DNA from 2 places in the Arthrobacter sp. AL05 genome. Region 2 is predicted to be linked to the other one. Evidence: predicted binding sites of a transcription regulator. Region 2 holds the regulator's gene; the other holds the start of a gene.
The links. Region 2 encodes LexA, which represses DNA repair genes until DNA is damaged. Its sites were predicted from a motif close to TCGAACANNTGTTCGA; they were not measured.
Positions count from the first base shown of each region.

Region 1: a site for LexA is predicted at 3,807-3,822, ahead of QK287_RS11950 (DUF6504 family protein). Genes of this name have one in related genera too.

Region 1 covers NZ_JASBRC010000009.1:6,241-11,393, reverse strand. The annotation lists gene QK287_RS11985 (S-(hydroxymethyl)mycothiol dehydrogenase) at 1-162, opposite strand, end outside; gene QK287_RS11980 (mycoredoxin) at 283-540, opposite strand; gene QK287_RS11975 (NADP-dependent oxidoreductase) at 746-1,675, shown strand; gene QK287_RS11970 (SOS response-associated peptidase) at 1,766-2,512, shown strand; gene QK287_RS11965 (VOC family protein) at 2,567-2,989, opposite strand; gene QK287_RS11960 (chorismate mutase) at 3,004-3,330, shown strand; gene QK287_RS11955 (hypothetical protein) at 3,339-3,725, opposite strand; gene QK287_RS11950 (DUF6504 family protein) at 3,883-4,221, shown strand; gene dnaE (DNA polymerase III subunit alpha) at 4,218-5,153, shown strand, end outside.
Region 2 covers NZ_JASBRC010000002.1:424,050-429,202, forward strand. The annotation lists gene hflX (GTPase HflX) at 1-655, shown strand, start outside; gene QK287_RS04225 (ATP-dependent DNA helicase) at 648-2,834, shown strand; gene lexA (transcriptional repressor LexA) at 3,096-3,842, opposite strand; gene QK287_RS18500 (LysM peptidoglycan-binding domain-containing protein) at 4,185-4,658, shown strand; gene QK287_RS04240 (histidinol-phosphate transaminase) at 4,726-5,153, shown strand, end outside.

The DNA of each region.
Region 1 (5,153 bases), on a different contig from region 2:
GTTGATGGCGCCCTGCTTGTAGTGCAGGTCGGTGTGGCAGACACCGCAGGTGAGGATGTCCACAAGGGCCTCCCCGGGTCCGGGATCCGGGACCAGGATGGTTTCCAGGGTGACGGGCGCGCCCTTGGAGCGGGCTATGACGCCTTTGACTTTATGGACCATGGGAATAGCTCCTCTGCTTGTATCGGGGTTTTTGCCGCACAACATTCTTTCGCATAACGAGCGACGGCACGGCCTCCGGGGAGACCCTGCCGTCGCTCGTTACCGGTTCAAGGGTGGGCTTTAAGCCGCAAGGCGGCTTTTGACCTCAGCCGCGGAGGGGTTGGTGGCTGCAGTGCCGTCCGGGAACAGCACAGTGGGGACCGTCCGGTTACCTCCGTTGAGCTTTTCCACGAGATCGGCGGTGCCTTCAACTTCTTCGATGTTGATCTCGGTGTAGCCGATGCCCTGGGCATCCAGCTGCTTCTTCAAGCGGTTGCAGTAGCCGCACCACGTGGTCGAAAACATGGTGATGGTGCCGGATTCGGGGGTAAAGTCCACGAAGTTCTCCTCAAAGCTGGGTGCCGGCGCTGGATGGCAGCGCCCATGCCGGCAAAAGTGGGATGTCACTGGAAATAACCGTAACCTGCGGCGCGCTATTCCCGGGCAATGCCCGCGCCGTGTGCGCTCAGCGCCCGGGAGGTGAGGCCCGACACCCTCCGGCAGGTTGTGGAATAGGGTCCCGGCGGCAGCCGTTGACGCTGGCATGAAGGCAATTACTTATAGCGAATATGGCAATCCGGACGTCCTTGAATTCGCAGAGCTCCCGCTGCCGAAGGTAGGGCCGGGCATGGTCCTGGTAAAGGTCAAGGCGGCGTCGGTGAACCCGGTCGACTGGAAAATAATGGCCGGCTACTTGGACGCGGCGATGGACGTGCAGTTCCCGGCGGTCCCCGGCTGGGATGTGGCCGGCGTTGTCGAGTCGGTGGGGATCGACGCGCCGCATTTCCGGCCCGGCGATGAAGTCATTTCCTATGGCCGCAAGGACTACGTCCACGGCGGTAGCTTTGCTGAGTACATCGCCCTGCCGGAGCGGCTCCTTGCGCGCAAGCCTGCATCCCTGGGGTGGAATGCCTCCGCAGGTCTTCCGCTGGCCGGTTTGACGTCTTATCAGGTACTCACCCGGCTGGGTCTCACGGCGGACGAGACGGTGCTGATCCACGGCGGCGCCGGCGGTGTGGGGTCCCTCGGAATCCAGATCGCCGTGGCGCTCGGCGCCCGTGTAATCGCCACCGCTTCCGAGAAGAACCACGACTTCCTGCGTTCCCTCGGCGCCGAGCCCGTCAGCTATGGCGAAGGACTCGCGGAGCGGGTTCGTGCCCTGCGTCCGGACGGCGTCGACGTTGTCGCAGACTTCGTGGGCGGGAATCTCGAAGCCACCCTCGCTGTCCTGGCCGACGGGGGCCGGCACGCCTCGATTGCCGACAGTGAAGTGGAGCAGCACGGCGGGACCTGGATGTGGGTCAACCCTGTAGGCGCCGAGCTGCAGGAACTTGCCGACCTGGTGGACGAGCACAAAATCCGGGTCGAAATTGCCCGGACTTTCCCGTTGCCGCAGGCGGCAGATGCCTTCCGGTTCAATATGGAAGGGCACACCCGCGGCAAGATAGTCCTCACCGTCGACGACGCGCCCTGATGCGAAGCGGCGGCCGGACGCCGGCCGCCGCGGGCCCGGGTTCGAAGACCGCCGGATGACACCGTTTGGGCGCAGTGGCATGCTGGTGCCATGTGTGGACGCTACGTGATGGCAAGGGCCGTCGGAGACCTGCTGGCCGAGTTCGACGCGGGACTCGAAGAGGAGACCGTGATTCCGCCGTCGTGGAACGTGGCCCCGACCGCGGAGGTGCCGATCCTGCTGGAGCGGCTGGTGGACGGCACGCCGGTCCGGCAGTTGCATATCGCCCGCTGGGGCTTGGTGCCGTCCTGGGCCAAGGACCCGGGGATCGGCTCCAAGATGATTAACGCCCGCAGCGAGAGTGTGCTGGAGAAGCCGGCGTTCCGGAAGGCAACCCGGGCCCGGCGGTGTGCGGTTCCCGCTGACGGATACTACGAATGGAAGGGCCAGGGCCGCGGCAAGCAGCCCTACTACGTGCACCCGAAGGACGGCCATCCGATAGTTTTCGCCGGTCTCTACGAATGGTGGAAAGACCCCGCCAAGGCCGACGATGACCCGGAACGCTGGCTGCTCTCGACGTCGATCATGACTACCGACGCGCCGCCGGAGGGTTATGCCGGGGGGATGCTGGCCGAGCTCACGGCCCTGCACGACCGGGTTCCGCTGCCAATGGACCGGACGACGCTGCAGGCGTGGCTGGATCCGCAGGCCGACGATGCCGCAGGGCTGGTCGATCTGGTCCGGGCGGGCGCGCACGACGTTGCGGAGGGCTGGACGATCGACGCCGTGGGTACCGCGGTCGGGAATGTCAAAAATGATTCCCCGGAGCTGATCCGGCCGGTGGGAAGCCTGTTCTAGGGATGCGCACACAGCCGTGCTGCAGTGCTGCGGCGGGCACGCGGGGTGGCCGGTTCAGAGTGTCACCTTCCCGCCGCCGTCGACCGCCCAGCTGGGATTGAAGGCAACTTCCCAGCGGTAGCCGTCGGGGTCGGCGAAGTAGCCGGTATAGCCGCCCCAGGGCTGGGTCTTGGCCGCCGCGATAACGGCCGCTCCGGCGGATTCGGCTTCCGCCATCACCCAGTCCACTTCCGCGGCGCTGGCCAGGTTGTGGCTCAATGTGATGCAGGGAATGCCGGCGGGTGGATCGGTGCCGGCTTCTGCCTGCATCTGGCCGGCGTCCCAGAGCGAGAGGATGAGCCCGTGGTTGGCCTGGATGAACAGAACCTCGCCGCGGACTTCTCGGTGGACGGGCCAACCCAGGCCATCGACGTAGAAACTACGGGAGGCGCCAACGCTGCGGACACCCAGTGAAATTAAATCGACTCGTGGCTGCATCTTTCGATACTGTCATGGACATGTCCACAAATCACGAAAACGATAAAGCTGCCAAAGCCGACCGGGAACAGCTCGCGGCTGTCCGGGTGGCGGTTGACGAGGTGGACGAACAGATCGTGTCCCTGATCGGCCGCCGCGAGCGCCTGATCCGGATCGCCGGAACCCTCAAAGCGGACAGCGCCGAGGTGCGGGCCCCCGGACGCGTGGAGCGGGTGATCGAACACGTCCGCACCACGGCCCAGCAGAAGGACATCGACGTCGACCTCATCGAAAAAACCTACCGGGCCATGGTCGATGCTTTTATCACGCTCGAGCTGGAGGTTTACAAAGCCAGCTCCTGACGGGCGGCTTAGAGGGCTTCCTCTACCGCAACGTTTGACTGGTACTCCCGGCCGTCACAGTCGCTGAATGCCGTCATCAGGTGGCCCTTGGCCAGGCCCATGACAGTGCTGAGCGGGAAATGCCCGGTGATGGTGTTTCCGGAGTGGTCGACACCCTTAAGGTCAAAGTTCTCCTCCGTACCGTCATGGCTGAAGCAGTAGAAGGACACCGCCTCCCCGTTCATAAACTCGATCCCCATCCTTCGCTGGTGGGAATGATCCGGTGTTGCCGCGACGAGCCCCACCACATAAGCGCCCTGGCCGGGGATGTTTCCGTCTATATCGAACTTCGCCACCAGGGACGTGTCCTCGGCGGCGATGCTGACGTGTTTCAGAAGTGCGTTATGGGAGCTCATGGCTCAATCCTGCTACCTGCGCGTACGTCCGTCCACCCCTGACCTAGGTTTTGCCGAAGGACCGTCGTAGACTGGAGTTGTTCGAATATATGTTCGAATAGTTGCCGATCGTTTTTCTACCGGTCGTTTTTTCACATGGTGTGGTCCGGGAGGCGCAGTGGGTATGTTCAGCGAGACCGTGGACGTCGTCTGCACCCCTTCGGGCGAGCCTTTGACGCTCGGCTGGGCCGGCCGCCACTACATCCTTTGTGCGGAACCGGTCCGCTGGTACGAGCGGCGTCAATGGTGGGCTGAGGAACAGCGGGCACCGCTGGGGAGCGGTCCCGGGCTGGTGGATCACGAGATCTGGCGGGTGCAGGTGCGCCCGGCAGATTCCACCGACACCGACACCGACAGCCTCACCCTTGACCTCACCCGGCATGTGGGCAGCGGACGCTGGCGCCTGCTGCGGATCCACGACGCCCTGCGTCCGTTCCTTGCGCCCGAATCAGCATGAGCTTTACGCATCTCCATGTTTCCACCGCCTTCAGCGCCCACTACGGGGTCTCCTGGCCGGATGAGCTGGCCGCCGCCGCTGCCGCGGACGGCGCGACGGCGCTCGCCTGCACGGACCGTGACGGCCTCTATGGAACAGTCAAACACCTCAAGGCCTGCATGGCTGCGGGACTTGATCCGATTGCCGGCGTGGAACTTGCGGTCTTTGACGACGACGGCGACCTCCGCACCGAGGTAGCGGGACGTGTGGTTGTGCTGGCCCACGGGAACAACAGCGGTGCGGGCTACCGTGCGCTGTGCCGGCTGATCTCCGATGCGCATGCCCGCACCACGGGCAAGGCCGGGGGAGCGGTGCCGGTCGCGGTGACCAGGTCCGAGCTGGCCTCCCGGACCCTGCACCCGGAAACGCTCAAGCCGGTGTTGACCGTGCTGATCGGCCCGGACTCCGACGTGGGACGTGCCATGGGCGGGAGGCGCTACCTGCGCCCCCGCACCCTGTTCAAACGCTGGCTCGATGCCATGCCCCCGGGAACAATCGCCGCCGAGGTGGTCAGCCAGCTCAGTCCGCCCGGGGAACCGCTGAGCACCGCCCACGCTGTACGGATGCTCAAGCTTGCCGCTGAGCACGGGGTTCCCGCTGTATTGAGCAACGCCGTGCGTTACGTCGCCGAGGACGGGGCGGCTACCGCGGACGTGCTGGATTCCGCCCGCACGCTGAAATCGTTGCCCGAGCTTTCCGCCGCCCCGTTGCTTCAGCCCAACGGGCAGGGCTGGCTGAAATCCTCCGGCCAGATGCTGCAGTTGGGCAAGGAGATCATGCACGCCGCCGGATACGGCGCTGCCGACCTCAAAAGCCTGATGGCGCAGACCGAGGCGCTCGCGGACCGCTGCAGGATGGACCCGGTAACGGACATGGGCTGGAAACAGCCCGTG
Region 2 (5,153 bases):
CGCCGGGTACACCAATGCCGGCAAGTCCTCGTTGCTGAACCGCCTGACCGACGCCGGAGTCCTGGTGGAGAACGCCCTGTTCGCCACGCTGGATCCGACGGTGCGCAAAGCCGAAACCTCGGACGGCCTGGGCTACACGCTGGCAGATACCGTCGGCTTCGTCCGTTCGCTGCCCACCCAGCTCGTGGAGGCATTCCGCTCCACCCTGGAGGAAGTCGCGGACGCGGATCTGATCCTGCATATCGTGGATGTCTCGCACCCGGATCCGGAAGGCCAGATCGCGGCCGTCCGGGCCGTCTTCAGCGAAGTCGATGCCCGCAAGGTGCCGGAAATCATCGTCCTGAACAAGGCCGACGCCGCCGACCCCTTTGTGATCGAACGGCTTAAGCAGCGCGAACCTCGCCACATTGTGGCGTCGGCACGCACCGGGGAGGGTATCCCGGAACTTCTCAAAGCCATCAGCGAAGGCATCCCGCGGCCCAGCGTGAAGCTGGAACTCATGATTCCCTACAACCGCGGGGACCTGCTCAGCAAGCTGCACGAGACCGACGCCGAAATCCTTAGCCTGGACCACGAGGAAGCAGGCACCCGTGCCGTGGTGATGGTGCGTGAAGGCTTCGCCGCTGAACTGGATTCGTTCATCAGCAATGACTGAGGCAGCGGTGACCGGGGCGGAAGCCGACACGGACCACCCGGCGGGAACCGCCCGGGCAGCGGAGGACGCGGCCACGGCGGTCCCGGCGGCGGTGGACCCTGCCGGGACTGAACCGGACGCAAAGCCGCCGGCTCGAACAGGTGCCCGGGCCGGTGCGGAATTCGTCGTCGAACTGCTCGACCGCGCCGTGGCGGGAATGGGCGGCCAGAGCCGGGACGGCCAGCACGAGATGGCCCGGCAGGTGGCGCACGCGATTGACAGCGGCGACCACCTGCTGGTCCAGGCCGGCACGGGCACCGGCAAATCCCTCGCGTACCTGATCCCGCTGATCGCCCACTCGCTGGTCAGCGACAAGCCCACACTGGTCTCCACCGCCACCCTCGCCCTGCAGACCCAGATCGTTGGCAGGGACCTGCCCCGGCTGCTGAAGACCATCACCCCGGCGCTGGACCGGCCGGTCAAAATTGCCCTCGTCAAGGGACGGTCCAACTACGTGTGCCGGCATAAGCTCGACGGCGGCTTCCCTTCGGAAGAGCCGTCCGAAGGCCAGCTCTTCTCGCTCGGGGAGGATACCTCCGTGCCGCATTTTGCCGCCGCGATGGGCGGCCCGTCCTCCCAGCTCGGCAAGGAGGTCGTCCGGCTCCGCGACTGGGCCGAGGACACCTCGACGGGAGACCGGGATGAGCTTTTGCCAGGGGTCACCGACCGTGCGTGGCGGCAGGTCTCAGTTACCTCGATGGAGTGCCTTGGCGCGCAAAAATGCCCGCTGGCGGCAGAGTGCTTCAGCGAACTCGCCCGCCAGAACGCCGCGGACGCCGACGTTGTTGTCACCAACCACGCCATGCTGGCGGTCAGCGCCTTCGAGGGCCTCGCAGTGCTGCCGGAATACGATGTTGTGGTGGTCGATGAGGCCCATGAACTCCAGGACCGCGTGACCGGCGCGGTCTCCGGCCAGCTCTCCGTCGCGATGGTGCACGCCGCCGCGTCCGGGGCCCGGAAGCACACCGGCATTACGGTGGACGCGCTGAACAACGCCGCCGCCAACCTGGAACTTGCCATTGAGGGCGTCCCCGGCGGGCTGATGCCGAACGGGTTAAACAGTGAACAGCTGGACTGTGTCGACCAGTTGCGGGACGCGTGCCGCGCGGCCCTCTCGGATTCCAAGGGGGACAGCGCCAACACGGCCGACGGCGGCCGCCAGCTGGCGCGCTCGCGCCTGATGGTGATCCTGGAGCTATGCGAACGGCTGCTGGCGGCGCGGGAAAACCGTGAAGTGGTCTGGTTTTCCCGCAACAGCACCTTTGACCCGCAGCAGGGCTACTCCCAGCCCGACGAGTCCGCGCCCGCCCTGGTCAACATCGCTCCGCTCAGTGTCGCCGGCCGGCTCCGTGAGGGCCTCTTCGCGGACCACACTGTAATCCTGACCTCCGCGACCCTGGCGATCGGCTCCGCGTTCGAACCCGCCGCCGGCGGCTTGGGCCTGGTCGGCCCCGGGGCCCCCAGCTGGACCGGCGTCGACGTCGGTTCACCCTTCGAATACCCCAAACAAGGCATTCTCTACGTCGCCAAGCACCTGCCCAAGCCCGGCCGCGGCACGTCCCCGGAAGCCCTCGACGAACTCGAGAAGCTCATCCGCGCCTCCGGCGGCGGGGCGCTGTGCCTGTTTTCGTCCCGCCGCGCCGCCGAGGACGCAGCCGAGGCGATGCGGCCGCGGCTGGACGTCAGCATCCTATGCCAGGGCGACTCGACCATGACCGCGCTTGTAAAACAGTTCGCCGATGAACCGGACACCTGCCTCTTTGGCACCATGTCCCTGTGGCAGGGCGTTGACGTGCCCGGCGCCTCCTGCCGCCTCGTGGTGATCGACCGGATTCCGTTTCCGCGTCCCGATGACCCGCTGATGACTGCCCGGTCCCGCGCCGTGGCACAGGCCGGAGGCAACGGCTTTATGAGCGTTTCCGCGACCCACGCCGCCATCCGCCTGGCCCAGGGCGCAGGCCGGCTGATCCGGACCACCACGGACAGGGGAGTGGTGGCTGTGCTGGATTCACGGCTGTCCACCGAACGCTATGGCGGATTCCTCCGGGCGGCGTTGCCGCCATTTTGGCCCACCACCGATCCCGTGGTCGCCATGGCTGCCCTCGAACGGCTTGGGAAGGAATCCGGGCAGCCCAACTAGCGGCCGCTGACGGGACGGTTTGCAGTGTTTTGGTGCTCCCACCCGGTTCCTTGAACCGGGCCAGGGCTGCAGCACCGGGCCCTCGGCATTCCCGCCGCCGGCTCTCCATCAGGGGCCAGGGAAACTCAGGGGGCAGCGAACCTAAGGGGCAGGGAACATAAGGGGGCGGGGAACCGGGCCGAACGTGCCGGGGGTCATAAGGCCGCGGCCGGGCTACCGGCGCGCCGGGTCGTGGCCGGATCAAGCCGGCACCAACGCGGGCTACAGCGAGCGCAGTACCGAGACGACTTTGCCCATAATGACGGCGTGGTCGCCGAGTATGGGCTCGTACTGCGTGTTCTGCGGCAGCAGCCAGGTGTGGCCGTCGCGCTGCCGGAAGGTCTTAACGGTGGCCTCGTCGTCCAGCAGCGCGGCCACGATATCTCCGTTGACGGCGTCGCCCTGCTGGCGCACCACCACCCAGTCGCCGTCGCAGATGGCTGCATCGATCATGGAATCCCCGGCGACCTTGAGCATAAACAGCTCGCCGTGGCCCACCAGCTGGCGGGGCAACGGCATCACGTCCTCAACGACCTGATCGGCCAGGATCGGACCGCCGGCCGCGATCCGGCCCACCAGCGGCACCATGGCGGTGTCGGTGGCACTGCTCAACTCGGACACGGACAGCCCGCCCACGGTCCGCAGCCCGCCGGCCTTGGCGGCTGGGATCTTTGTGCTTCCCTCATCGAGGGTCAGCGGCATCAGCACTTCCATGGCACGCGGGCGCTTCGGGTCGCGCCGCAGGTAACCCAGCTTTTCCAGTTGTGCGAGCTGGTGGGTGACGCTGGAGAGGCTGGCCAGTCCTACCGTGTCGCCGATCTCGCGCATGGACGGCGGGTAGCCGTTGTCCGTCACGGAGCGCTGGATAGTTTCCAGAATCTTCTTTTGCCGAACGGTAAGGCTCTTCGGTGGCCGGGCAGCCTGCGGGCCCCGCTGGGTGGCCCTGCCGCCAGTGGCTTGTGCTGCCATGTTCGCCAACGCCTTTCCGTTCCGCCCGGCTGCCGTGGCTGCGGCCGCCGGGAACTTCCGGCCTGAAATGTCAGACCCTGCTGATCAACTGCAGAAGTGGTTGTTCTTTGAGTCAAACCTAGGCCAGCCACACCGCTTTTTCAAACATTTGTTCTAGCGAGTCTCGACAATGTTCGTTAATAAGTGCTAAAACAGAACTAACAAGATTCGAACATGTGTTCTATTACTTAGTTGCCCGTGCAGGGCATGGCGTTCGGTTGTTTGTTCGAAAGTTAGGCCGGTTGGCGGCACGTATGTGGAGTGCGCCGGGCGGCACAGTATGGTCCAGGAAGGGCTCAGTTCATGTCAGCATCAAGCGCGTTTCACGACACTTTCGGCCGCGACGCATTCGGCAACTACGGCCGGCACGACGCCGGCGCACCCGGCGGCGGGTCCGCCCCTGCCGTGCAGGACAGCCCCGGCAGCCGGCAGCTCAACGCCGTCCGCGGGCCGCGTGCCCGGCAGGCGCCGCTGAAGCTCACCCGCCGGGGGCGCCTTGTTTTTATCGGCGTGCCGCTGATGCTGCTGGCTGCACTGATTTTGACCCTGAGCGGCTTCCTCAACGCGCCCGCCAAAGCGGCAGAGTCCACCGCTGAGTTGTCACCCACACCAACTGTCACCGTGACGGTGCAGCCGGGGGAGTCGCTCTGGGCCATTGCCGCCGCCGTGGTGCCCAGCCGTGACCCCCGCGACGTCGTTGCCGACATCATCGAGCTGAACAACCTCGAGGCGGCACGCGTGGTGCCGGGCCAGGCCCTTTTCATTCCGTCCACGTAGGGCCATTGAGCGATGGGTCAGGTGTCACAGTTTCCGGGCCCGCGGCGATCTCACTTAAACTAGTGAGGTGACTGACCAGTTAGAGCGCCTGAACCGACTTCCCCTCCGGACCAATCTTCGCGGACTGACGCCCTACGGTGCGCCGCAGCTTGACGTTCCCATCCTGCTGAACGTCAATGAAAACACCCACGGTGTCCCGGCCGATGTGCTCGCCGCGATCTCGGAGGCGGTTACCCTTGCCGCCGCCGGCCTGAACCGCTATCCGGACCGCGAGTTTACGGAGCTGCGCGAAGCCCTTGCGGAATACCTGGGCCACGGGCTGGGCGCGGAGAACATCTGGGCGGCAAACGGTTCCAACGAGGTGCTGCAGCAGATCCTCCAGGCCTTCGGCGGTCCGGGGCGCACTGCCCTTGGTTTCCCTCCCACGTACTCTATGTATCCGCTGCTGGCCGCCGGAACGGACACCGGATACATCACGGGCATCCGTGCCGAGGA